3 regions of the Microbulbifer sp. ABF4_148 genome follow, and region 1 is predicted to be linked to each of the others. Evidence: predicted binding sites of a transcription regulator. Region 1 holds the regulator's gene; each other region holds the start of a gene.
The links. The regulator LexA, encoded in region 1, represses DNA repair genes until DNA is damaged. The targets are predictions, from matches to a motif close to ACTGTNTNTANANACAGT.
Positions count from the first base shown of each region.

Region 2: the regulator LexA is predicted to act here: its motif matches at 1,832-1,849, upstream of uvrD (DNA helicase II).
Region 3: the regulator LexA is predicted to act here: its motif matches at 5,665-5,682, upstream of recN (DNA repair protein RecN).

Region 1 covers NZ_JBSWUI010000001.1:2,590,876-2,598,224, reverse strand. The annotation lists gene ACXAD0_RS11415 (TetR/AcrR family transcriptional regulator) at 1-300, opposite strand, end outside; gene ACXAD0_RS11410 (LOG family protein) at 544-1,185, opposite strand; gene lexA (transcriptional repressor LexA) at 1,422-2,027, shown strand; gene ACXAD0_RS11400 (hypothetical protein) at 2,267-2,524, opposite strand; gene ACXAD0_RS11395 (DUF6586 family protein) at 2,590-3,072, opposite strand; gene topA (type I DNA topoisomerase) at 3,069-5,786, opposite strand; gene ACXAD0_RS11385 (hypothetical protein) at 6,033-6,542, opposite strand; gene ACXAD0_RS11380 (universal stress protein) at 6,737-7,174, shown strand; gene ACXAD0_RS11375 (ATP-binding cassette domain-containing protein) at 7,241-7,349, opposite strand, start outside.
Region 2 covers NZ_JBSWUI010000001.1:656,999-664,347, reverse strand. The annotation lists gene uvrD (DNA helicase II) at 1-1,798, opposite strand, end outside; gene hexR (transcriptional regulator HexR) at 2,001-2,855, shown strand; gene ACXAD0_RS02830 (multidrug effflux MFS transporter) at 2,910-4,226, shown strand; gene gstA (glutathione transferase GstA) at 4,241-4,846, opposite strand; gene ACXAD0_RS02820 (secondary thiamine-phosphate synthase enzyme YjbQ) at 4,932-5,351, opposite strand; gene ACXAD0_RS02815 (glutathione S-transferase family protein) at 5,418-6,389, opposite strand; gene ACXAD0_RS02810 (DoxX family protein) at 6,465-6,866, opposite strand; gene ACXAD0_RS02805 (LysR family transcriptional regulator) at 6,986-7,349, opposite strand, start outside.
Region 3 covers NZ_JBSWUI010000001.1:1,494,725-1,502,073, reverse strand. The annotation lists gene ACXAD0_RS06535 (hypothetical protein) at 1-400, shown strand, start outside; gene ACXAD0_RS06530 (hypothetical protein) at 502-948, shown strand; gene ACXAD0_RS06525 (hypothetical protein) at 975-1,466, shown strand; gene dnaJ (molecular chaperone DnaJ) at 1,541-2,668, opposite strand; gene dnaK (molecular chaperone DnaK) at 2,869-4,812, opposite strand; gene grpE (nucleotide exchange factor GrpE) at 4,936-5,523, opposite strand; gene recN (DNA repair protein RecN) at 5,793-7,349, shown strand, end outside.

The DNA.
Region 1 (7,349 bases):
AATCAGGCTCGCCAGACCACCGCTGTAAAGACTCTGAAGCAGCCCCTCTACTTCGATGTGTCCGGCCTGCTCCGCGCGGCGATTGAGCTCCTCTTCGAGACGGGCGGTAAACGGGGTAAGAAAACGCTCAAAGACTGCCTGAATGAGCTCCTTCTTGGACCCAAAATGGTAATTCACTGCCGCCAGGTTCACACCAGCCGTACTGGTGATCGTCCGCAAAGAGGTTTCGGTAAATCCGCGCTCAGCGAAAAGCACCTCGGCAGCGTCGAGGATTCTGCTGACGGTATCTGTCTGGGCCATGAGAATTCAAACCAACAATTAAAACGCTCGTTTTGATTCCGGAGGTTAGCATAATTCCCCTGACTGGCATCCTGTAGATTTGTGCGCCGCCACACCGCTTTTGGGATGCCCGACCTACCTATAGCCCCGTATTAGCGTAATTTTTACACAAAATTAACAATTAACAGATGATTTTCACTAGCCCGGTGACAACTTTTGAAAAACGAGTCACTTTCGTAATTGAATGATGAAGCCCGTCCGTGCTCACATCTCACACGTCTGCATGTATTCAATGATGATGTCAGCCGCCTCATCCACGGTGTCGACCAACTGAAACAGCTCCAAATCTGAAGAGTCGATGCACGCGCGTTCAAGCACCGTATCTATCAGCCAGCGATGCAGGCCCGACCAGTACTTCTTGTCTACGAGCACAATGGGAAACTTCTGCACTTTTTTGGTTTGCACGAGAGTCAGTGCCTCGAACAGCTCGTCCAATGTGCCGTAGCCCCCGGGCAGACCCACAAAGCCCACCGCATGTTTGACGAACATAAACTTGCGAACAAAAAAGTAACGAAAGTTCAGGCTGATGTCCTGATAGGGATTTGGTACCTGCTCAAAAGGGAGTTCGATATTCAGACCGATGGAAATCCCCTCATGCGGAAACGCCCCGCGATTGCAGGCCTCCATCAGACCCGGCCCTCCCCCGGTCATGACGGGAATACCTTTCGACGCCAGCAGCTCACCGAGACGCATGCCCTGCTGGTACTCGGGACTCCCCTGTGGAAATCTTGCACTTCCAAACACTGTCACCGCGCACTTCAATGCAATCAGGCGCTCTATTCCATCCACCAGTTCGGACTGAATCCGCAGTACGCGCCAGGCTTCCGGCATTTTTGCATCAAGCATTACGATCGTCCCTGTATCCGCTAAAAATGGGGTTCTGGTGCGCCGTGAGACTCCACTTGTCATAAAAGTAGCAGCATTTCACCCGCGGCAGGCAGGGATTGCACCGCAACGGTTTCTGTATATAATCACAGCACCTGTATAAAAATACAGACCACTATCGAGCGTCTGACGCTCTGCATTTTGATGTCACCGATGCAGTTTGCGCAGATACGCCCAAGGGACGACGGGAAACGATTATGACCAATCTCACCGCGCGACAGGCTCAAGTACTTGAACTGATCAAAAGCCACATGGATGAAACGGGCTACCCACCCACCCGAGCCGAAATTGCGCAGCAATTAGGTTTTCGCTCTCCCAATGCCGCGGAAGAGCATCTAAAGGCACTCGCTCGAAAAGGTGCGATTGAAATGGTCGCCGGCGCCTCGCGCGGGATTCGAATCCCCGACCACCAACCAGGCCTGCCGATTATCGGACGTGTTGCAGCGGGCAACCCAATCCTCGCGGAATCCAATATTGAAGACTATTGCGATCTCCCCTCAGATTTCTTTCACCCACCCGCGGATTATCTCCTGCGAGTGCACGGTATGAGTATGCGCGACGCCGGGATCCTTGATGGGGATTTGCTCGCGGTCCAGCGTACCGATCAGGCGCGTAACGGACAGATTGTCGTAGCCCGAATTGAAGACGAAGTCACAGTGAAGCGGTTCAGGCGCAAAGGCAATCAAGCCACGGTGCAGCTGCTTCCCGAAAATGACGAATTCGATATTATCCAGGTCGATATGCGGGACAAGCTATTTGCCATTGAAGGGCTCGCGGTGGGCGTCATCCGACAGACTCCCTGAGCATCCCCGCCTGGGGCCTCAGGGCCCCATCTATCTCCACCCCAAGCGCCTCGCGTCATTATTGGCTACCCGTCGGAATTGCGTCTGGCGGAAGTCAGAACCACAGCCTGAACATTGCGCATCGCTATCGGCGCGCATTAGTCAGAAACGAAAAGAAAAATGGGACGAGAGAAGTCGAACCACCAAGGCCTTGGTGCGGAAGCTATAGTGCCACCCAGCCCTGGTTTATTGCGGGGGGATTAGTGAATGGTGTGCGAGATCGGCTCAGGCTCTTCCTCGTCGAAAAACTCTGCAGACACACTGTCTAAATTTTGCACAGCATCAATTCCGGCTTCGAGCATGGCCCTGGCCACGGCAATTTTGTGCTCACGAAGAAAATCGGCGCTCATCTCGGAAAAGTGGATACGTACGAGCGGCTCTTCACCCTGTGCACCCGCCCGGCGCAGAGCGACATCACCGTTCGCCAGCTCAATGATTTCAAAAGTCTCGGAGGACATGCACTTCTCCCTCAGCGTCAATTTTCCCGCAGTGTACCACAGCAGGAGTCATCGCGCTTAAGAAGCTACCACTCCTGGGACTGTGCGCGATGGCGGGTAACCAGCTCGTTCAATGCACTACGCCACTCTCTAAGCACCCCGGCATTGAGTTCAGGCGCAGGCCTGGAAGACACCGCAATGATATCCCCACCGGCTTCAGCCGCCGCCGAATCCCCTCCCTGAAACTGCCAGAGCGATTGCCAAACGGCATTGAGCTGACTCAGCCAACTGTCGGGCTCGGATAGCAGCAACCGCATTTCCTGTGCTTCAGCGCTATAGGTGCCGCGCCTCTCAGCAGCACTCGCAAGCGCTTCTGGCGTTTGCGGCTCTTCACCCAGCTGCAATTGAAACGCCGTCTCCGCGAGAAAGGACTGCACCCCCCGCCACAGGTGGAGCACCACCGCCTCCTGTAAGGCCTCCGCTTGCAGGCGGGGCCCAGCTTCAAGATCCAGCAGAAGCTGGGCTTTCCTCAGGGCAGCGGCAACACTACCGGTATACGGATTGCTCACTTGGATTTGGACGCGGCTTTTTTAGGTGCCGCTTTCTTTTTCGGTGCCGCTTTCTTGGCAGCCGGCTTTGCCTTGCTGGCCGCTTTACCCGTCACCTCACTCTGCCACTTGCCATCTCGATAGAAAGCCCGCCATCCGGTGGCCTTGCCCTCTTCTTCTGACTGAACGTACTGCTCCTGCGTTTTGCGGCTAAATCGAATCACCGTATCGCGACCCTGATCATCCTCTGCGGGCGCAGAAAACAGGAAGCTGTACTTCGGATCAATCTCCGACTTGTGCGGCAAAATTTCTTTCACCAGCGGTGCTCGCGTCTCGCGATTTTTCGGAAACTGGCTGGCAGCAAGGAAAAGCCCGGAGGCCCCATCCCGCAGGATGTAATGGTCATCTACCTTCTGGCATGCCAGTTCAGGCATCGGCACAGGGTCCATTTTGGGCGGTGCGGGCTGACCGTTCTTCAGAAGCTTGCGCGTGTTCTTACAGGACTCATTGGTACAGCCGAAGTATTTACCAAAGCGGCCGGACTTCAGCTGCATGTCGCTGCCGCACTTGTCACATTCAATGACAGGGCCGTCATAGCCCTTGATTTTGAAGGTACCCTGCTCCACCTCATACCCGCTGCAATCCGGGTTATTGCCGCAAATATGGAGCTTGCGCTGCTCATCGACCAGATAGCTGTCCATCGCGGTACCGCATTTCGGACAACGGCGCTTGTCCCGAAGCTGGCGGGTTTCCGCGTCTTCATCCTGGTCTGCATCGATAGCCTCGTCTCCGGAGACGAGGTTCATCGTATTGGTGCAGCGCTCTTTGGGCGGCAAACCGTATCCGGAGCAACCGAGAAATACGCCGGTCGAACCTGTACGAATTTGCATATGGCGACCGCACTTGCTGCATTCGATATCGGTATCGGTGGGAGAATTGCGGCGCATTCCTCCCTCTGCGGACTGTGCCGTTTCGAGTCGGCCAGAGAAATCTTTATAGAATGCATCGAGAAGATCCTTCCAGCCTCGATCGCCATCAGCGACCTCGTCCAGAGACTCTTCCAGGCTCGCGGTGAAGCCATAATCCATCAGGTCAGTGAAACTCTCGCTGAGACGATCGGTCACGATATCGCCCATCTTCTCTGCGTAAAAACGCCGGTTCTCGAGGCGGACATAGCCCCGATCCTGAATCGTCGAAATAATCGACGCATAAGTGGATGGACGCCCGATACCGCGCTTTTCCAGCTCTTTCACCAGTGCAGCCTCGCTAAATCGCGCAGGCGGCTTGGTAAAGTGCTGCTTGGGATCCAGCTTCTGCAGTGCCAGTTTGTCCCCGACCTTGACGTCAGGCAGCAGCATATCCTCATCTTTTTTGCTGGCAGGTGGGGCCACTTTGAGGAAACCGTCGAATCGAATGACACGACCACGGGCACGCAATTCAAAGTCGCCCGCGGATACAACGATCGACGACGACGTATATTGAGCCGGTGTCATCTGGCACGCCACGAACTGCTGCCAAATCAGGTTGTAGAGACGCTCTGCATCGCGCTCAACGCCAGAAAGCATATTCGGCTGCACTCGCACATCGGACGGGCGTATCGCTTCGTGAGCTTCCTGTGCGCCTTCTTTGCTGCTGTAGCTAACCGGATTATCGGGCAGGTATTTGTCGCCGTAATTCTCCTGAATAAAGTCGCGCGCCGAATCGACAGCTTCCTTACTCAGATTGGTGGAATCGGTCCGCATATAAGTGATGTGGCCAGCTTCATACAGCCTCTGGGCCAGCATCATGGTTTTCTTTACGCTAAATCCGAGGCGATTGCTCGCCGCCTGCTGTAGCGTTGAAGTAATGAAAGGGGCTGAAGGCTTGGAGCTGGTCGGCTTGTCATCGCGACCCGAAACAACATACTCGCAGCCTTGCAGCGCAGATACTGCGGCACTGGCCTGAGTCTCATTGACTGGCTTGAAGGCACTACCAGATTGTTTTTTAACCTCAAGCCGCAGCGGATTCGCCTTGGCAGTTTGAGTATCCGCAAACAGGGTCCAGTACTCTTCCGGGATGAATGCACGAATTTCTCGTTCACGCTCCACCACCAGCTTAACCGCGACCGACTGCACCCGGCCGGCAGAAAGACCGCGGGCCACTTTCTCCCAGAGCAGTGGGGAGACCATGTAACCCACGATACGGTCGAGGAAACGACGCGCCTGCTGTGCGTTAACGCGATTAATATTCAGGCGTCCAGGATCCTTGAACGCCTCCTGAATCGCGGACTTGGTGATTTCGTTGAAGACAACACGGCGATACCGCGCATCATTCCCACCAATGGCTTCTCTGAGGTGCCAGGCAATAGCCTCTCCCTCGCGGTCCAAGTCCGTTGCGAGATAGATTTGGTCGGCATTCTCGGCCAGCTTGCGCAACTCGCTGACCACCTTCTCTTTACCCGGGAGAATTTCGTAGTGGGCATCCCAGTTGTGATCCGGATCAATCCCCATCCGTCGAATCAACTGCTCACGATTCTTTTTGCGCTTGTACTTCTCTTTCGCTTCCGGCGAGAGCTTGCGGGTCTCCGCGGCACGACGTGCCCGCTCTTTTGGATCGACCGGCTGCTTGTTACTGCCTGCGGTGGGCAAATCCCGAATATGGCCAACGCTGGACTTCACAACAAAGTCCTTACCGAGGTACTTGTTGATCGTTTTGGCTTTGGCCGGGGATTCGACGATAACCAGTGACTTACCCATAACTGCCTGATTTTAAAAGGATTTCTCTCAAGTCTCACCACCCGGCAAAAGGCCTTCTGGCGGACCGCAATGCGCGAATATATAAGCCCCGCTCCGGGCCGGGTCAAGCGAGGAGGTCAAATTACTTTTCTTTTTTTGCAATTCAGACCGTGCTTTTTGGCGACATCCGGATGCCTTTTGCGACCAGTTTTTCACCGGTTCGACACTTCCCAATCCGCCGTTTCGCCACCTGGGCCAGCACGCTTGTCACGCCTGGGACCGAGGGCGAAGCGTGGCCTCTATTTCGGGCCGATATTTCGCCAGAGACGCTTCAAGCGCCTGGACAGCGGTCTCACCGCCGATCTCCCGCCACTGAATACCGAGCCCAGCCTGAAACGCTGATAGTGCGACAGCGTCCGCCGGCAATTCGTTCAATAATTGCAGCAGTATGGGCCACGCACCTTCGGGCGCTCGTTCACGGCCCACCCAATCCCACTTGCCGTCAAAATGCATCTCATGCGACATACGCTGTACTGCCAGAGACCAGCCCGTGTGCAACTTGCGGGCGTCACCCCAGCGCGCAATATAAAAAGCCGCCGAGCCATCGCCGCACGCAGGTGGTACGGAAGACATCTGGACAATCAGACCCTGTTTCGCTGCATGCTGGCGCATTGACGCAAGTCTGCGCTGACGATCCGTGGGCCGCAGCCAAAAAATCGGTCCAATGACCAGCGCAATAGCCAGTGCAATGATGACAATCGGCCACCATCCCCCCATGTGAACATCCTCATACAAATAAAATATTTAGTGCCAATTCTGCCCTGCGGGCATGCATCCGTGTCAATTGAATTGAATTACATTAGACTCTCTTGAGCAGGAGCCCGCCATTGGAACGCCCCCTTGCCTTGATCGCAACAGGGACGTGGCCTAACGACGCAGCCCCAGGGATACAAGCAAGGAGCCGAGCCCGGATGCCAAACTACAAAAAGATACTCGTCGGTTTGGACCTGTCTGAAGACTCAAGCCAGGTTTTGCACAAAGCGGAGGAAATCGCCAAAGCGTTTGATGCTGAACTGAGCCTTTCCCACGTAATCGAGCCGCTGACGTTTGCCTACGGTGGCGACATTCCCATGGACCTTACCGAGGTCCAGGAGCAACTCCAAACCCAGGCCAAGGACCAGCTCGCGAAAGCCTCAGGCCCCCTGGGCATTCCCGAGGAACGCCAACATGTCGTTCTCGGCCAGCCAGCCTCAGAGATTCACCGGCTCGCCGAGGAAATCGACGCGGACCTGGTCATTATCGGCAGCCACGGTCGTCACGGTCTCGCACTACTGCTTGGATCCACAGCAAATGGGGTACTGCACGGCGCGGGCTGTGATGTGCTGGCAGTCAGGGTGCGCCAGGAATAAGCCCAACTTCGCTCAGACACCCGCTCCGCGGCGCGCTCTCGAGAGAGCGCAATCCCGTTGGCGGCGTCAGCCCCCCTCGTCCAGCTCCGCCCATCGCTCAAAGGCAGCTTCGAGCTCTGCCTGCCGATCAGCCAGCACCCGCAATCGCTGGTCGACGATTTGGGGATCTTGCTGG
Region 2 (7,349 bases), 1.9 Mb from region 1:
TACGGCCGGGTTCCTGCGCCGACATCTTGTGGGGGAACAGGTTTTCCTCCACACCGGCCATAAACACCAGCGGGAACTCGAGTCCCTTGGCGGAGTGCAGCGTCATCAGCTGCACCGCATCCTCGAATTCATCGGCCTGGCCCTCACCGGCATCCAGCGCGGCGCTGTCGAGGAACTGATCCAGTAGCGGCAGCTCTTCTACTTCCTGGCCATCTTCACCCTCGGTCATATCGAGGCCGTCGAAGGCGCGACAGGCACTGACCAGTTCACGCAAGTTTTCCACGCGGGTCTGGCCCTTCTCGCCTTTTTCCTTGCCGTGGAATTCCAGCAGGCCACTGGTCTCGATTACGTCTTCGGCAATTGCATCCAGCTGTTTGTCTTCGGCGTTGGCGGCGAGCTGTTTCATCAGCTCGAGGAAGCCATTGAGTGCATTGCTGGCACGGGCCGCCATCACTTTTTGCGCAACCATCTGCTCGGCCGCCGCCCACAGGGAACTGCCGTGCTCGCGCGCATAGGCGCGCACCGCTTCGACGCTGCGCGCGCCGATGCCACGCGTGGGCGTATTCACTACCCGCTCGAAGGCGGTGTCATCCTGGGGGTTGCTGATCAGGCGCATGTAAGACAGCGCATTCTTGATCTCGAGGCGTTCGTAGAATCGCTGACCACCGTAGATGCGATAGGGTACCTGTTCGCGCAACAGTGCTTCTTCCAGCACCCGCGACTGGGCATTGGAGCGATACAGCAGGGCGACACTGTCACGGCGGTTGCCGTCTTTCACCCACTGCTCGATACGCTCGACAATAAAGCGCGCCTCATCCTGCTCGTTGTAGGCGGCGTAGAGGGAAATCGGTTCGCCTTCTTCACCGTCGGTCCACAGTTCCTTGCCGAGGCGATCGGCATTGTGCTCGATCACCGCATTCGCGGCCTTGAGGATGGTGCTGGTGGAACGGTAATTCTGTTCAAGGCGCACGGTCTGCACGTCGCGCAGGTCTTTGGCGAAGTGCTGGATATTCTCGATCTTGGCGCCGCGCCAGCCATAAATCGACTGGTCGTCATCCCCCACCGCGGTGATATTGCACTGCTCACCGGTGAGCAACCGCAGCCAGGCGTATTGGATGGTGTTGGTATCCTGGAATTCGTCCACCAGGATAAACGGGAACCGCTGGCGGTAGTGGGCCAGGATGGCTTCGTTGTTCAGCCACAGTTCGTGCGCCCGCAGCAGCAGCTCGCCGAAGTCGACCAGGCCGGCGCGCTGGCAGGCCTCCTCGTAGGCAAAGTAAATGCGCACCATGGTCTGCAACCAGGGATCGCCGCCGGGCTGGATGTACTGGGGGCGCAGGCCCTCGTCTTTCTGGGCGCCGATCCACCACTGGGTCTCCCGCGGCGGCCACTTGGACTCGTCCAGGCCCAGGTCATTCTGCACCCGCTTGATCAGGCGCAGCTGGTCATCGCTGTCGAGAATCTGGAAGTTCTGCGGCAGATTGGCTTCTTTGTAGTGCGCCTTGAGCAACCGATGCGCCAGACCGTGGAAAGTCCCCACCCACATGCCGAAGGTATTCACCCCGAGCAGCTCTTCGATACGCGCGCGCATCTCCTTGGCGGCCTTGTTGGTAAACGTCACCGCGAGAATGGAATAGGTCGAGGCGCCCTCGACCTGCATCAGCCAGGCGATGCGGTGTACCAGCACACGGGTCTTGCCGGAGCCGGCGCCTGCCAGTACCAGTTGGTTGCCGGGGGGCGCGGCGACAGCCTCGCGCTGCGCGTCATTAAGGGGGTCTAGAATTTGGGATACGTCCATGGGCGGCGATTGTACCAGAGCTGGCGGGTGAGACCTGTGTAAATAAACAGGTTTTTGACCGCAAGCACCTCTCGGCCGGGCAGTCTCCCGGCACCCCCGACCGGCGCAAACTCAGCGCTCATGCCGCCTCGGGGGATTTGAAGCTCGCCACGGCGTTGAGCAGCCGCTACACTGCACGCCAGCACGAAAGGAAGGAAGTCCCGTGAAACCGGCGGAAGTCACGCAGAAAATCAGTGAACAGTTGTCGTCCATGCGCAAATCCGAGCGCAAGGTGGCGGAATATATCCTCGCCAACCCCGACGAAATCATCCATATGCGCATCGTCGACCTGGCCACCGAGGCGCAGGTGAGCGAACCCACCGTGGTGCGATTCTGCCGTGCGGTCGGCTGTTCCGGTTTCCAGGAGTTCAAGCTCAACCTGGCCCAGCAGCTCGCTTCCAGCCCCAGTTTCGGCCAGATCGCGGTAACTGACACCGACACCATCTCCGAATTCAAGCGCAAGGTATTCGACTCCACCGTCGATACCCTGCTGAACGTGCGCGACAAGCTCGACGCGCGCGCACTGGAAGCCGCCGTGAGCGCCATTGCCGCCGCCAAGCGGGTGGAGTTCTTCGGTTTCGGTGCCTCCGGGGCCGTGGCCACAGACGCCCAGCACAAGTTCTTCCGCCTGCAGCTGGCGACCGCTGCGCACTCCGACCACCACATGCAGAACATGTCCGCCATGTCCATGTCACCCGGCGATGTGGTGGTGGCCATCTCACAGAGCGGCCGCACCAAGGCGTTGCTGCACTCCATGGAAATGGTGAAACAGCAGGGCGGCACGGTAATCGGCCTGGCACCGAGCGGCTCGCCAGTGGCGCAGCGCGCCACCATCCCGCTGGAAGTGGATGTCGAGGAAGACATCGAGATCTATACCCCGCTGTACTCACGCATCGCCCACCTGGTGGTCACCGATGTGATCGCGATTGGCGTTGCCCAGCGCAAGGGTCCGCAACTGCAGGATCACCTGCTCAAGCTGAAGCAGGGCCTGCATACCCTGCGCGAGGAAGACAGCTAAGCCGGGGTTTTCCGGGGGCTGACTCCCGGCCCCTGACGGTCACGGATTTCTCTGGTGACGCACGGGCTGCGCGGTTACCATGCCGCCGCCCTGCACACCCTAGAGATTTCCATGCCGCCGCTGCCCGCCGCCCTGAATATTTCCCATCGTTCGCTCGCCATCTGGCTGGCGACCCTGGTGGCGCTCACCCCGTTTTCCCTGGATACCTACCTGCCGGCCATCCCGGCGATGGCCGACAGCCTCGGGGCGAGTATCGATCGCGTGCAGCAGTCGGTATCTAGCTACCTGCTCGGTTTTGCCCTGGGCCAGCTGGTGGGCGGGCCGCTGTCGGATCGCTGGGGACGGATTACCGTCGCGTCCATTGGTCTGTCCATCTATCTGGCCACGACCCTGACAATCGTGTTTGTGCCCAATGTGGAAATGCTGATCGGCCTGCGCCTGCTGCAGGCCTTCGGTGGTGGTTTTGCCACAGTGATCTGCGCGGCCATTGTGCGCGACCTGTACAGTGGGCGTGACGCTGCCAAGGCGATCTCAATTATCAGCACCATTATGCTGGTGGCGCCGCTGGTGGCCCCGGTCATTGGCTCGATCCTGCTCGGCCTGACCGGCTGGCGTGGGATCTTTGTGTTCCTTATTGGCTATGGCCTGGCCATGCTGTTCCTGGTGCGCCGTCGCCTGCCCGAGACCGTCTCGCGCTTCCGGCGCGCCCGGCGCAGCCTGCAGCCCAAGCGGACACTGATCAGTAATTATCTTGAGGTGCTGAGCAATCGGCGCGCACTGGGCTTCCTTGGCGCACAGGCGATGGTGAGCGGTTCGATGTTTATCTACATCACCACCGCACCCTTCGTATTTATGGATTACTTCGGTGTATCGGCGGGCAACTTCCCGCTGCTATTCGGCGCCTGTGTGCTCGCCGTATTTGTGATGGTGCAGTTGAACATCCGCCTGCTGAAGGTGTTCGAGCCGCGCAATATCCTGCTGGTGGGGATCGGGCTGCAGGTGATGGGCAATGGCATGCTGGTACTGGGTACCCTGACCGGGACCAAAGAGCTCGCCCTATGGATAACCCCGCTCATCCTGAGCATGGGCTGCATCGGTATTACCGGCCCCAATGCCGCGGCCTGCTATCTGGAATTTTTCCCGCGCATCAGTGGTAGTGCCAATGCCCTCTATGGTGCCACCCTGTTTATCTCCGGCGGCGTGCTCGGCGGGCTGGTCACCTCGCTGCATACCGGTACGCTGACGCCCATTGCGATGACGATGTTTGCCTGCGCCTGCACCGCGCTGCTGCTGGCGATATTTGTCGCACGAGCACGGCTGCCGATTCCGCCCCAGGGAAAAACTCCCCCGAAGCGTTTTGTTGCCGGCTGACGCGTCAGAACCGGTTAGCCTTCCTTGATCAGCCCTTCTGCCAGCATCGCCGCGCGTACCGCCGGACGGCTGGCAACACGCTGCTGGTAGGCCTCCAGATTCGGCCACTCGCTGGTATCAATCTTGACCATGCCCAGCCAGTTGATCACGGTGAACAGATACGCATCGGCCACCGAAAACTGATCGCCGAACAGATAGGCTTCAGTGAGCACGCTATCGACATAGGAAAAACGCTGCCGCAGTAATTTGCGCGCGAGTTCCTGCGAATCTTCCGGCCCCTGCCAGAACAGCGGCACAAACGCTTTGTGCAATTCGGTGGAGATATAGTTCAGCCATTCCTGTACGTGGTAGCGGGCCATTTCACCGTTGGGGGGCGCCAGCCCGGATTCCGGTTTCAGGTCGGCCAGATACTGCACGATCGCCGGACCTTCGGTGAGCTTGTCCCCGGAATCAGTCACCAGCAACGGCACATAACCTTTCGGGTTGATCGCGCGGTAGTCCTCGCCATCGACAAGTTTCTTGCGAATATCCACCCGCTGAATTTCCAGGTCGATGCCGGCTTCACGGGCAACGATATGCGGCGAAAGGGAACAGGCGCCAGGGGAGTAATAAAGCTTCATCGCGTAGTCTCCATCAATCAATTCGCGTGCTTAGGCTAGGCCCAGTATAAAAACTGCATCTCAGGCGTCGCTGACCAAAGGTGTGTTATGCACCGATAATTTTTACCAACACACGCTTGCGCCGGCGCCCGTCAAATTCGCCGTAAAAAATTTGCTCCCAGGGGCCAAAGTCCAGTTGGCCATCGGTCACCGCAACCACCACCTCGCGCCCGAACAGCTGGCGTTTGATATGCGAGTCGGCGTTATCTTCACCGGTATCGTTATGCCGGTAGCGCTCGATGGGGCCGTAGGGCACTAATTCGTCGAGGAAGTGGCGAAAGTCCTGGTGCAGCCCGGATTCGTCGTCGTTGATAAATACCGATGCGGAAATGTGCATGGCGTTCACCAGGCACAAGCCTTCGCGGATACCACTCGCGCGGAGCTCCACCTCCACGTCCGGCGTAATGTTGATAAATTCGGTGCGCTCGCGGGTATCGAACCAGAGTTCCTTGCGATGCGATTTCAAATCAGGCCTCCCCAAAACTGTTCAGGCCGCCAAATGCGGCGGCCACAAAAGTATCGAGGGGTCAGGTTACCCGCGGTTATGGGGTGCTGAATAGTCGAGATCCGGGCCCAGCGGCACAATACCGGTCGGGTTGATGGTGGCGTGACTGGCATAGTAGTGGGTTTTGATATGGTGGAAATCCACCGTCTCCGCCACACCGGGCCACTGGTAAAGCTCGCGCACGAAGCCCCACAGATTGGGGAAATCCGCTAGGCGTTGGCGGTTGCACTTGAAGTGCCCGTGGTACACCGGGTCGAAGCGCACCAGGGTGGTAAACAGACGCCAGTCGGCCTCGGTAATCTGGTCTCCACACAGGTAGCGGTTTTCTGACAGACGTTGTTCCAGATGATCGAGTGTCGCAAATAACTCCGTGTAAGCCACATCGTAGGCTTCCTGCGTCGTAGCGAAGCCGGCGCGGTATACGCCGTTGTTGACGGTGTCATACACAACGCTGTTGATTTCATCGATCTCACTGCGCAGCGCTTCGGGATAATAATCGTCGGTATTGCCCGTCAGCCCGTTAAACGCGCTGTTAAACATGCGGATAATTTCCGAGGATTCGTTGCTGACAATGCGCTCCTGCCGCCGGTCCCATAGCACCGGCACGGTGACGCGCCCGGTGTAATCCTTTTTGTTGCGGGTATACACCTGATACAGGAATTCGGAGCCAAACAGCGGATCACCGGTACTGCCCTCGTCCTGGGCGAAGGTCCAGCCATGCTCATACATGTAAGGGCTGACTACCGAAACCGTAATGTAATCTTCAAGCCCCTTGAGCGCGCGAAAAATCAGCGTCCGGTGTGCCCACGGGCACGCCAGCGAAACATACAGGTGATAGCGGTCGGGCTCCGCGGCAAAGCCGCCCTCGCCAGAGGGGCCGGGGCTGCCATCCGCCGTTATCCAGCTGCGCAGCTGCGCATCCTCACGCACAAACTTGCCACCACTCTTTTTCGTGTCGTACCAGCGGTCCTGCCACTGGCCATTTACCAGTAATCCCATGGGTTCCCCCGCGAATGCGTTACAGATAGCGCCGCCGCAAATCGACGGCGCTCAATAAGAAAAGTAATCGGTGTATCAGCTGCGTCGACTGGCGAGCAGGTGATCGAGACTGATACGTCCGGCGCCTGCACAGGCGAGCACAAAGAAGCCACCCGCAATGGCGAGGTTTTTCGCGAACATGATCTGCTGCATCTGGTCACCCGGCACGTTGTGGAATAACCACGCGGAAAGCAGGCAGAACACCGCCAGCGCCAGCGACGCCCAGCGCGTCAGCAGGCCAGTGAGGATCGCGAGACCACCACCCAGCTCGACAATAATCACCAGCGGCAGCAGGATCCCGGGCACACCGGCGGATTCCATATAGGCCTGGGTACCGGCATAGCCGCCGATTTTGCTCCAGCCGGCGGAGATGAAAATCATCGACAGTAGGATGCGACCGAGCAATTTGCCCAGATCACAGAACATTGGGTTGTTCATAGGAAGGCTCCTTGGTCTTGTGTTTCACAACACCCCGGAGTTTAGTGCGCGCCGCGTCGAATAAAATCGCAAATTATCGCGGCTTATAATCGTTTTTTTAGAAACTCAGGCGTTTCAGATCATTCGGGTATGTTCAGACCGTTGCGCAACGCGTCGATGAGGAAGCTGGCAGCGGGGCCAACCCCATCGCGGTCGGCATAGATCAAATAGACCACCACCTCGCGTCCGAACAGCTCGTCGGTCTGCAGCGGCAACAGGCGATCGGCACACAGGGACTCCCGCAGGCGGGTTTCCGGCAGCCAGGCAAACCCCAGCCCGCGCTCGATCAAATCGATCGACGTTTGCACATTGGTGACAGTGATGCGCTGGTCGGAACCGAGCCAGCCGGAATCCTTGCGGTTTTTGCTGGCGCTATCACGCAGCACTATCTGCCGGTGCGCCTTCAGGTCCTTGCGCTCCACCGGCCGGCCGAGCTGGTGCAGG
Region 3 (7,349 bases), 1.1 Mb from region 1:
CCTGGCCCTTTTGTTGATGCTGGCGCTTCCGTGCCTGCCCAGTTTTGCACAGGATCCCAGTGAAAAGACCGAACTGGAGGCGGTGACGCAGCAGCTGACCAAGCGACTGGACCTCGACGACACACAACGTGACGCCCTGGAAAAGGTGTTTCAGGGCGCACTGAAACGCCGGGTCCAGATGTTCAATGACTTCGGTATCGAGAATCTAGGCAGAACCGAACTCTCTCATGAGCAAAAAGAACAGATTGAAGCCGGCATCCTGGGGCTGATGGCGCAAAGCCGTGCGGAGCTGGCACCGTTTCTCGACAAGAAACAGCTGGCCGAATACAAGGAGTTCCAGCACGAGTATTACCGCCACTTCCTGCACCAGCTTTGGTCCGGCCAGGAATGGGACTTCTGACTCACCCGCCGCAATACCCGTGCCACTATCAGTCCAGTTGGCGCAATTATCGTCTACGCTTTGAGGAAGACGATTAGGAGCACTCCCCTATGGGCGTTGATATGACCAAACGTGTCGCTATACGCGTTTCCCGGCAGCTGTCGCGATGCCTCACTGTTTTCTTTGCCAGTCTGACCCTGGCGTTCCCCGCACTCGCCCTGGATAGTGAGGCGGAGCTGCGGGAAAAATACAAAGAAACCACTGCGAAGCTGGTCAAAGAGCTTGCGCTGAGCCCGGAGCAGGAAAAGCAGGCACGACACGTTGTTGAGACAGCACTGCAGGTAAAACTGCAGATGCTGGAAGACTACGGCCTGAAAGATGGCAAGCTGCCCAAACTGAGCAAAGAGCAGCGTGAAGAGCTCGATGCCGGCATGCTGGCCCTTCGCGCGAGCACCCGCGGCGAGATGGTGAAAATCCTCACACCCGAGCAGTTGGAAATTTTCAAGAAATTCCAGCGCGAATATCACCTGCAATTCCGTGAATACCTGGCCTCCAAGGCCGAAGACTGAAGTCTCTTTTCAGGAGGTAACCCAACATGCATTACTCCATCCGCAGCTTTTCCATTCATGTGCTGGCAAGACTGACATTGCTCACCTTCACCATTGCGTTCCTCTCGTTGGCGGGCCCCAGCCTGAACGCCTCGGATGACGACAAGAACAAGCCGATACCTTCTGGTGAAGACTTCTGGGAAAAGTACGACGATCTGACCGACTGGCTCACCCTACGTCTGAAGCTGACACCGGAACAGGAAAAAATCGTCCTACCGATTCTGCACAAGAATTTTAAGGAAAAGAAAAAGCTGCTGAAAAAATACGGCTTCCGCAAAGACAACATCCCTGCGTTAACCCGCAAGGAAGTGGAAGAAATCGATGCGAAGATCATTGGCATTCGCGCCGCGACGCGCGCGAAACTGGTGCCCATCCTGAATGCCCAACAGCTCGAAGAGCTAAAGAAAATTCAGGAGGAATACCACATGGCGTTCCGCGAACAGCTCGGTGAACTCAAGAAGCGCGAACCGGGCGACTGAACACATCCCCCAATCTCACAGGCACAAAAAAGGGCGAGAATTTCTCGCCCTTTTTTATTGGTTCAACAAAGCGTTTATAGCTTCATATCACCAAAGAAGTTCTTCACCCCTTCAAACCAGCCGGTCTGACGGGGGGAGTTTTTCTTCTCGCTGAGCGTGCCGGCAAACTCTTCCAGCAGCTCTTTCTGCTTGCTGGTGAGGTTCACCGGGGTTTCCACTACCACGCGACACAGCAGGTCACCGGCAGAGCCACCGCGCACCGGGGTAACGCCCTTGCCACGCAGACGGAACAGTTTGCCGGTCTGGCTCTCGGCAGGAATTTTCAGTTTGACCTTACCATCCAGGGTCGGCACTTCCAGCTCACCACCCAGGGCAGCTGTAGCAAAACTGATCGGTACTTCGCAGTACAAATTCTTGCCATCGCGCTGGAACAGCTCGTGCTCGCGCACCACCACCTGCACATACAGGTCACCGGGAGGACCGCCGTCCGGTCCGGCTTCGCCCTCACCGGAGAGACGAATACGGTCACCGGTATCGACACCCGGCGGCACCTTCACCGACAGGGTCTTGGTTTCCTCGACGCGTCCCGCACCGTGACAGCTGGTGCACGGATCGGAAATGATGGTACCGCGGCCGCGGCAATTGGGGCAGGTCTGCTGCACAGAGAAGAAGCCCTGCTGCATGCGCACCTGGCCAACCCCACCACAGGTGGTACAGGTTTGTGGGCGGGTACCTGGTTTCGCACCGGAGCCGTCACAGGTGTCACAGCTGGCCAGGGTCGGGACGCGGATCTTGACGGTGGTACCGCGCACCGCGTCTTCCAGGTCGAGCTCCAGGTCGTAGCGCAGGTCGGAACCACGCGCCGGGCCACCACGGCGGCCGCCACCGGCACCCCCACCAAAAATATCGCCGAAGACGTCGCCAAAGATATCGGAGAATCCACCGAAGCCACCGGCACCGGCGCCACCCATCTGGCCTTCCACGCCCGCATGACCAAACTGGTCGTAGGCCGCTTTTTTCTCGGCATCCGACAGGATCTCGTAGGCCTCATTGGCCTCTTTGAATTTTTCTTCCGCTTCCTTGTTATCCGGGTTGCGGTCAGGGTGGTATTTCATTGCCACCCGGCGGTAGGCCTTTTTCAGGTCCCGCTCGGAAGCATCTCGCTCGACACCGAGGACTTCGTAGTAATCGCGCTTCGACATAACAGCTATTCTCTGGGCCGGCCTGCGCTGCGGCTGGCCTTATTCTGATTATCACGTCCCTTTACATACCGTCCGCGAAATTCCTGTTCGCGGTGGGGAGGGCCGGTAGAAGTGGCCGCTCCCAAACGACGGAGGCGCAGGGGCATTTCAGGAGAAATACCACCGCGCCTCGCTGAGGTTACAAGCGCTCTGCTGAGGGCTTATTTATCCTCTTTTTTGTCTTCCTTCACTTCTTCAAACTCAGCGTCGACAGCGTCGTCACCACCGGAAGGCTGTTCGCCACCGGCAGCACCTTCAGCGCCTTCTGCACCCTGCGCGGCCTGAGCCTGCTCGGCGTACATCTTCTGGGCAACCGGACCGGTCGCTTCAGTGAGCTTGTTGGTGGCGGCTTCCATCGCCGCCTTGTCGTTGCCTTTAACCGCTTCTTCCGCTTCGGTCAGGGCCGCTTCGATCGCAGTTTTCTCTTCTGCAGTCGCCTTGTCACCCGCTTCCTCGAGGGTTTTCTTGGTGGCAGAGATCATGCCGTCGAGGGTGTTACGTGCCTGTACCAGCTCCTCGAACTCCTTGTCCGCTTCGGCATTGGCCTCGGCATCGGCAACCATCTGATCAATCTCGTCCTCAGACAGACCGGAAGAGGCCTGGATGCGGATGGACTGCTCTTTACCGGTCGCCTTGTCTTTGGCGTGTACGTGCAGGATACCGTTGGCATCGATATCGAAGGTCACTTCGATCTGCGGCATACCGCGCGGCGCCGGCGGGATGTCAGCCAGGTCAAAACGACCCAGGGACTTGTTCTGTGCCGCCTGCTTGCGCTCACCCTGTACCACGTGAATGGTCACGGCAGTCTGGTTGTCGTCAGCAGTTGAGAACACCTGGGACTTTTTCGTCGGGATGGTGGTGTTCTTTTCGATCAGCGGAGTGGCCACGCCACCCATGGTCTCGATACCCAGGGTCAGCGGGGTCACGTCCAGCAGCAGTACGTCTTTCACGTCACCGGCCAGTACCGCACCCTGAATCGCAGCACCCATGGCAACAGCTTCGTCCGGGTTCACGTCCTTGCGCGGCTCTTTGCCGAAGAACTCGGTGACTTTCTGCTGTACCAGCGGCATGCGGGTCTGACCACCCACCAGGATCACTTCGTCGATCTGGGAGGCAGACAGGTCAGCGTCAGCCAGGGCAATCTTCAGCGGCTCAATGGAACGGTTCACCAGCTCTTCGACCAGGCTCTCGAGCTTGGCACGGGTCAGCTTGACCACCAGGTGCTTCGGACCGGTAGCGTCTGCAGTGATGTAGGGCAGGTTCACTTCGGTCTGCTGGCTGGAGGACAGCTCGATCTTGGCCTTTTCCGCCGCTTCCTTCAGGCGCTGCATCGCCAGGGGATCACCTTTCAGGTCGATGCCCTGCTCTTTCTTGAACTCTTCCGCGAGGTAGTCGATCAGGCGCAGGTCGAAATCTTCACCACCGAGGAAGGTGTCACCGTTAGTGGACAGTACTTCAAACTGCTTCTCGCCGTCGACGTCAGCAATCTCAATGATGGAGATATCGAAGGTACCACCACCCAGGTCATATACCGCGATGGTGCGGTCACCACCGGACTTGTCCATACCGTAGGCCAGCGCAGCCGCCGTCGGCTCGTTGATGATGCGCTTCACATCCAGGCCCGCAATACGGCCGGCATCTTTGGTGGCCTGACGCTGGGAGTCGTTGAAGTAGGCCGGTACGGTAATTACGGCCGCATCAACGGTTTCGCCCAGGAAATCCTCGGCGGTTTTCTTCATCTTCTTCAGCACTTCGGCAGAAATCTGCGGCGGTGCTTTCTTGTCGCCTTTCGCTTCTACCCAGGCATCGCCATTGTCGGCTTCAACGATGGTGTACGGCACCATCTTGATGTCTTTCTGTACGACGTCGTCTTTGAACTTACGGCCGATCAGACGCTTAACCGCAAACAGGGTATTGGTCGGGTTGGTAACCGCCTGGCGCTTGGCAGACTGGCCCACCAGCACTTCGTTGTCGTCGGTAAAGGCAACAATGGACGGCGTAGTGCGGTCACCTTCCGCATTCTCGATCACACGTGCAGAGTCGCCGTCGAGTACCGCCACACAGCTGTTGGTGGTACCCAGGTCAATGCCAATAATTTTTCCCATGTCTTAAATCCTCAATTTCGTTGCCCGCCGCCGCAGCGGCCTGCACGTTAATATTCGCTTTGTCTTCTATATGGGTCCGTCGAGACCGGTTTCAACCCCGACAGTCACCCTGAAAGGGTCGGATCAGGGCGCCTTGCTCACCACCACCATGGCCGGACGCACCAGGCGACCGTTCAGGCGATAGCCCTTCTGGAACACGTCCATTACCGTGTTCGGCTCAACATCCGGGTTGGGCACCTGCGTCATCGCCTGGTGCAGTTCCGGATCAAACGGCTCACCCACCGGGTCGATCACTTCCACCGAATGCTTGGTCAGAGTGTCGACGAAAGACTTGTGGGTCAGCTCCACGCCCTCGGCCACGGCCTTGGTCGCCTCGTCGTTGGCGTCGATGGTAGACAGGGCACGCTCGAGGTTATCGACCACTGGCAGCAGATCCTGCAGCAATTTTTCCACGCCGAACTTGTGCGCACGCTCCACATCCTGTTGCGCGCGGCGACGGGCATTCTGCGCCTCGGCCTGGGCACGGACCACACTGTCGTGCTGCAGGGCGATCTTCTCCTCCAGGGCGGCGACCTGGTCGCGCAGCTCGTCGGCAGTCTCAGCGCCTTCCTGCAGGGCCTCCTCCGCTTCGTGCTGCTCTTCGGCAGACGGGGACTCCACCTCAACAGATTCCTGATCTACCGGTTGCTGATCATCGTGCTCTTTGGCCACTGATCTCTCCATTGGTCAACTGTCATTCTTACCTGTACGCCCTTCTGCGAGCGCGCTGAATGGCAATATGGGGCCATGCCCACGTAGTTCAAGAGGTTATTCGCCAAGGAATTGCATGGCGCTGGCGACATCCAGGGGAATACTGTATAAATACCCACTAATTGGCTGGCGAGCTACCGCACTGTGCGGTGTCCCGCCGCAAGCAACCCGGCCTGATGGCACGCGAATGCCCCGGCCGGCAAGAGATAAAAACCACAGAAGCCACTGCCATGCTGCTGCACCTGTCTATCAGCCAGTTCACCCTGGTGGACCAGCTGGAGCTCGAATTCGGTTCCGGCACCAGTACCCTCACCGGCGAAACCGGCGCGGGCAAGTCCATCACCCTGGACGCCCTCGGCCTCGCTCTGGGCGACCGCGGAAGCGCCGAGCTGGTACGCGCTGGCGCCAACCGCGCTGACATCCATGCCACCTTCGATATCAGCGACCATGCCCAGGCCAATGCCTGGCTGCAGGAGCAGGAGCTGGATGCCGGCGCCGAGGTGATCCTGCGCCGCACCATTGGCGCCGACGGCCGCTCCCGCGCTTACATCAACGGGCAACCGGTCACCCTGCTGCAATTGCGCGCCCTGGGCGAACAGCTGATTGATATCCACAGCCAGCACGAACACCAGTCGCTGCTGAAGAAAGAAACGCACCGCCGCCTGCTGGACGAATTTGCCCACGCCGATGAGTTAGCCGCGGAAACCCGCATTCGCTTCAAGACCTGGCAGGACCAGTACCGCCGCTATCGCGGCCTCGCCGACAGCGCCGAGGAAACCGAATCCCGCCGGCAGCTGCTGCAGTACCAGCTCGACGAACTCGAACAGCTCGACCTGCAGCCCGGCGAAATTGAAGAACTGGAAAGCGAGCAGCGCCAGCTGGCCAATGCCGGCGAGATCCTCAGTGGCAGCTACCAGCTGGCCGCCCTGCTCAATGGGGGCGAAGGCGATATTGCCGAACAGATGCACCGGGCCCTGCAACTGGTGTCGTCGATGCCCGAGCAGACTGGCGCCCTCACCGAAGTCGCGCAAATGCTCGAGAGCGCGCGTATCCAGATCGATGAAGCGGCCGGCACCCTGTCACGGCATATCGACCGTTTTGAAATGGACCCTGAGCGCCTGGCCGAGGTTGAGGAACGCCTCAGCGCCATCTACCAGGCCGCGCGCAAGCACCGGGTGCAGCCCGCCGAACTGGCGGAACTACAGACCCAGATGCAGGCAGAGCTGGAAGAGATCGGCGCACCGGATGCCCTCGACAAGCTCGCCGGCGAGTGTGAAGCGCTGGAGCAGCAGTTCCGCGAGGTTGGCGCCAAACTGAGCGCCTTGCGCACTAAATCTGCCGGGGCCCTGGCGGACGCCGTCAACCAGCAACTGGCCGATCTGGCCATGCCCCACGCCCGTATCGAGTTGGCGCTCACTCCGCTGGACAAGCCCGCCGCAACTGGCCTCGAAGAAGTCGAAATCCTCATTGCCACCAACCCGGGACAGCCGCCACGCGCCCTGGGCAAAATTGCCTCCGGCGGTGAACTGTCGCGGGTTAGCCTGGCCATCCAGGTAGTGACCGCACAAACCTCGCGCACTCCCACGCTGGTGTTCGATGAGGTGGATGTCGGTATCGGCGGCGCTACCGGCGACGTGGTGGGCCGCCTGCTGCGCCAGCTGGGAGAAACCCGCAATGGCCAGGCTGGCCAGGTGATCTGCGTCACCCATCTGGCCCAGGTGGCTGCCCGTGCCCACCGCCAGTACCTGGTGGAGAAGCACAGCGATGGCGATGCCGCGTTTGTCTCC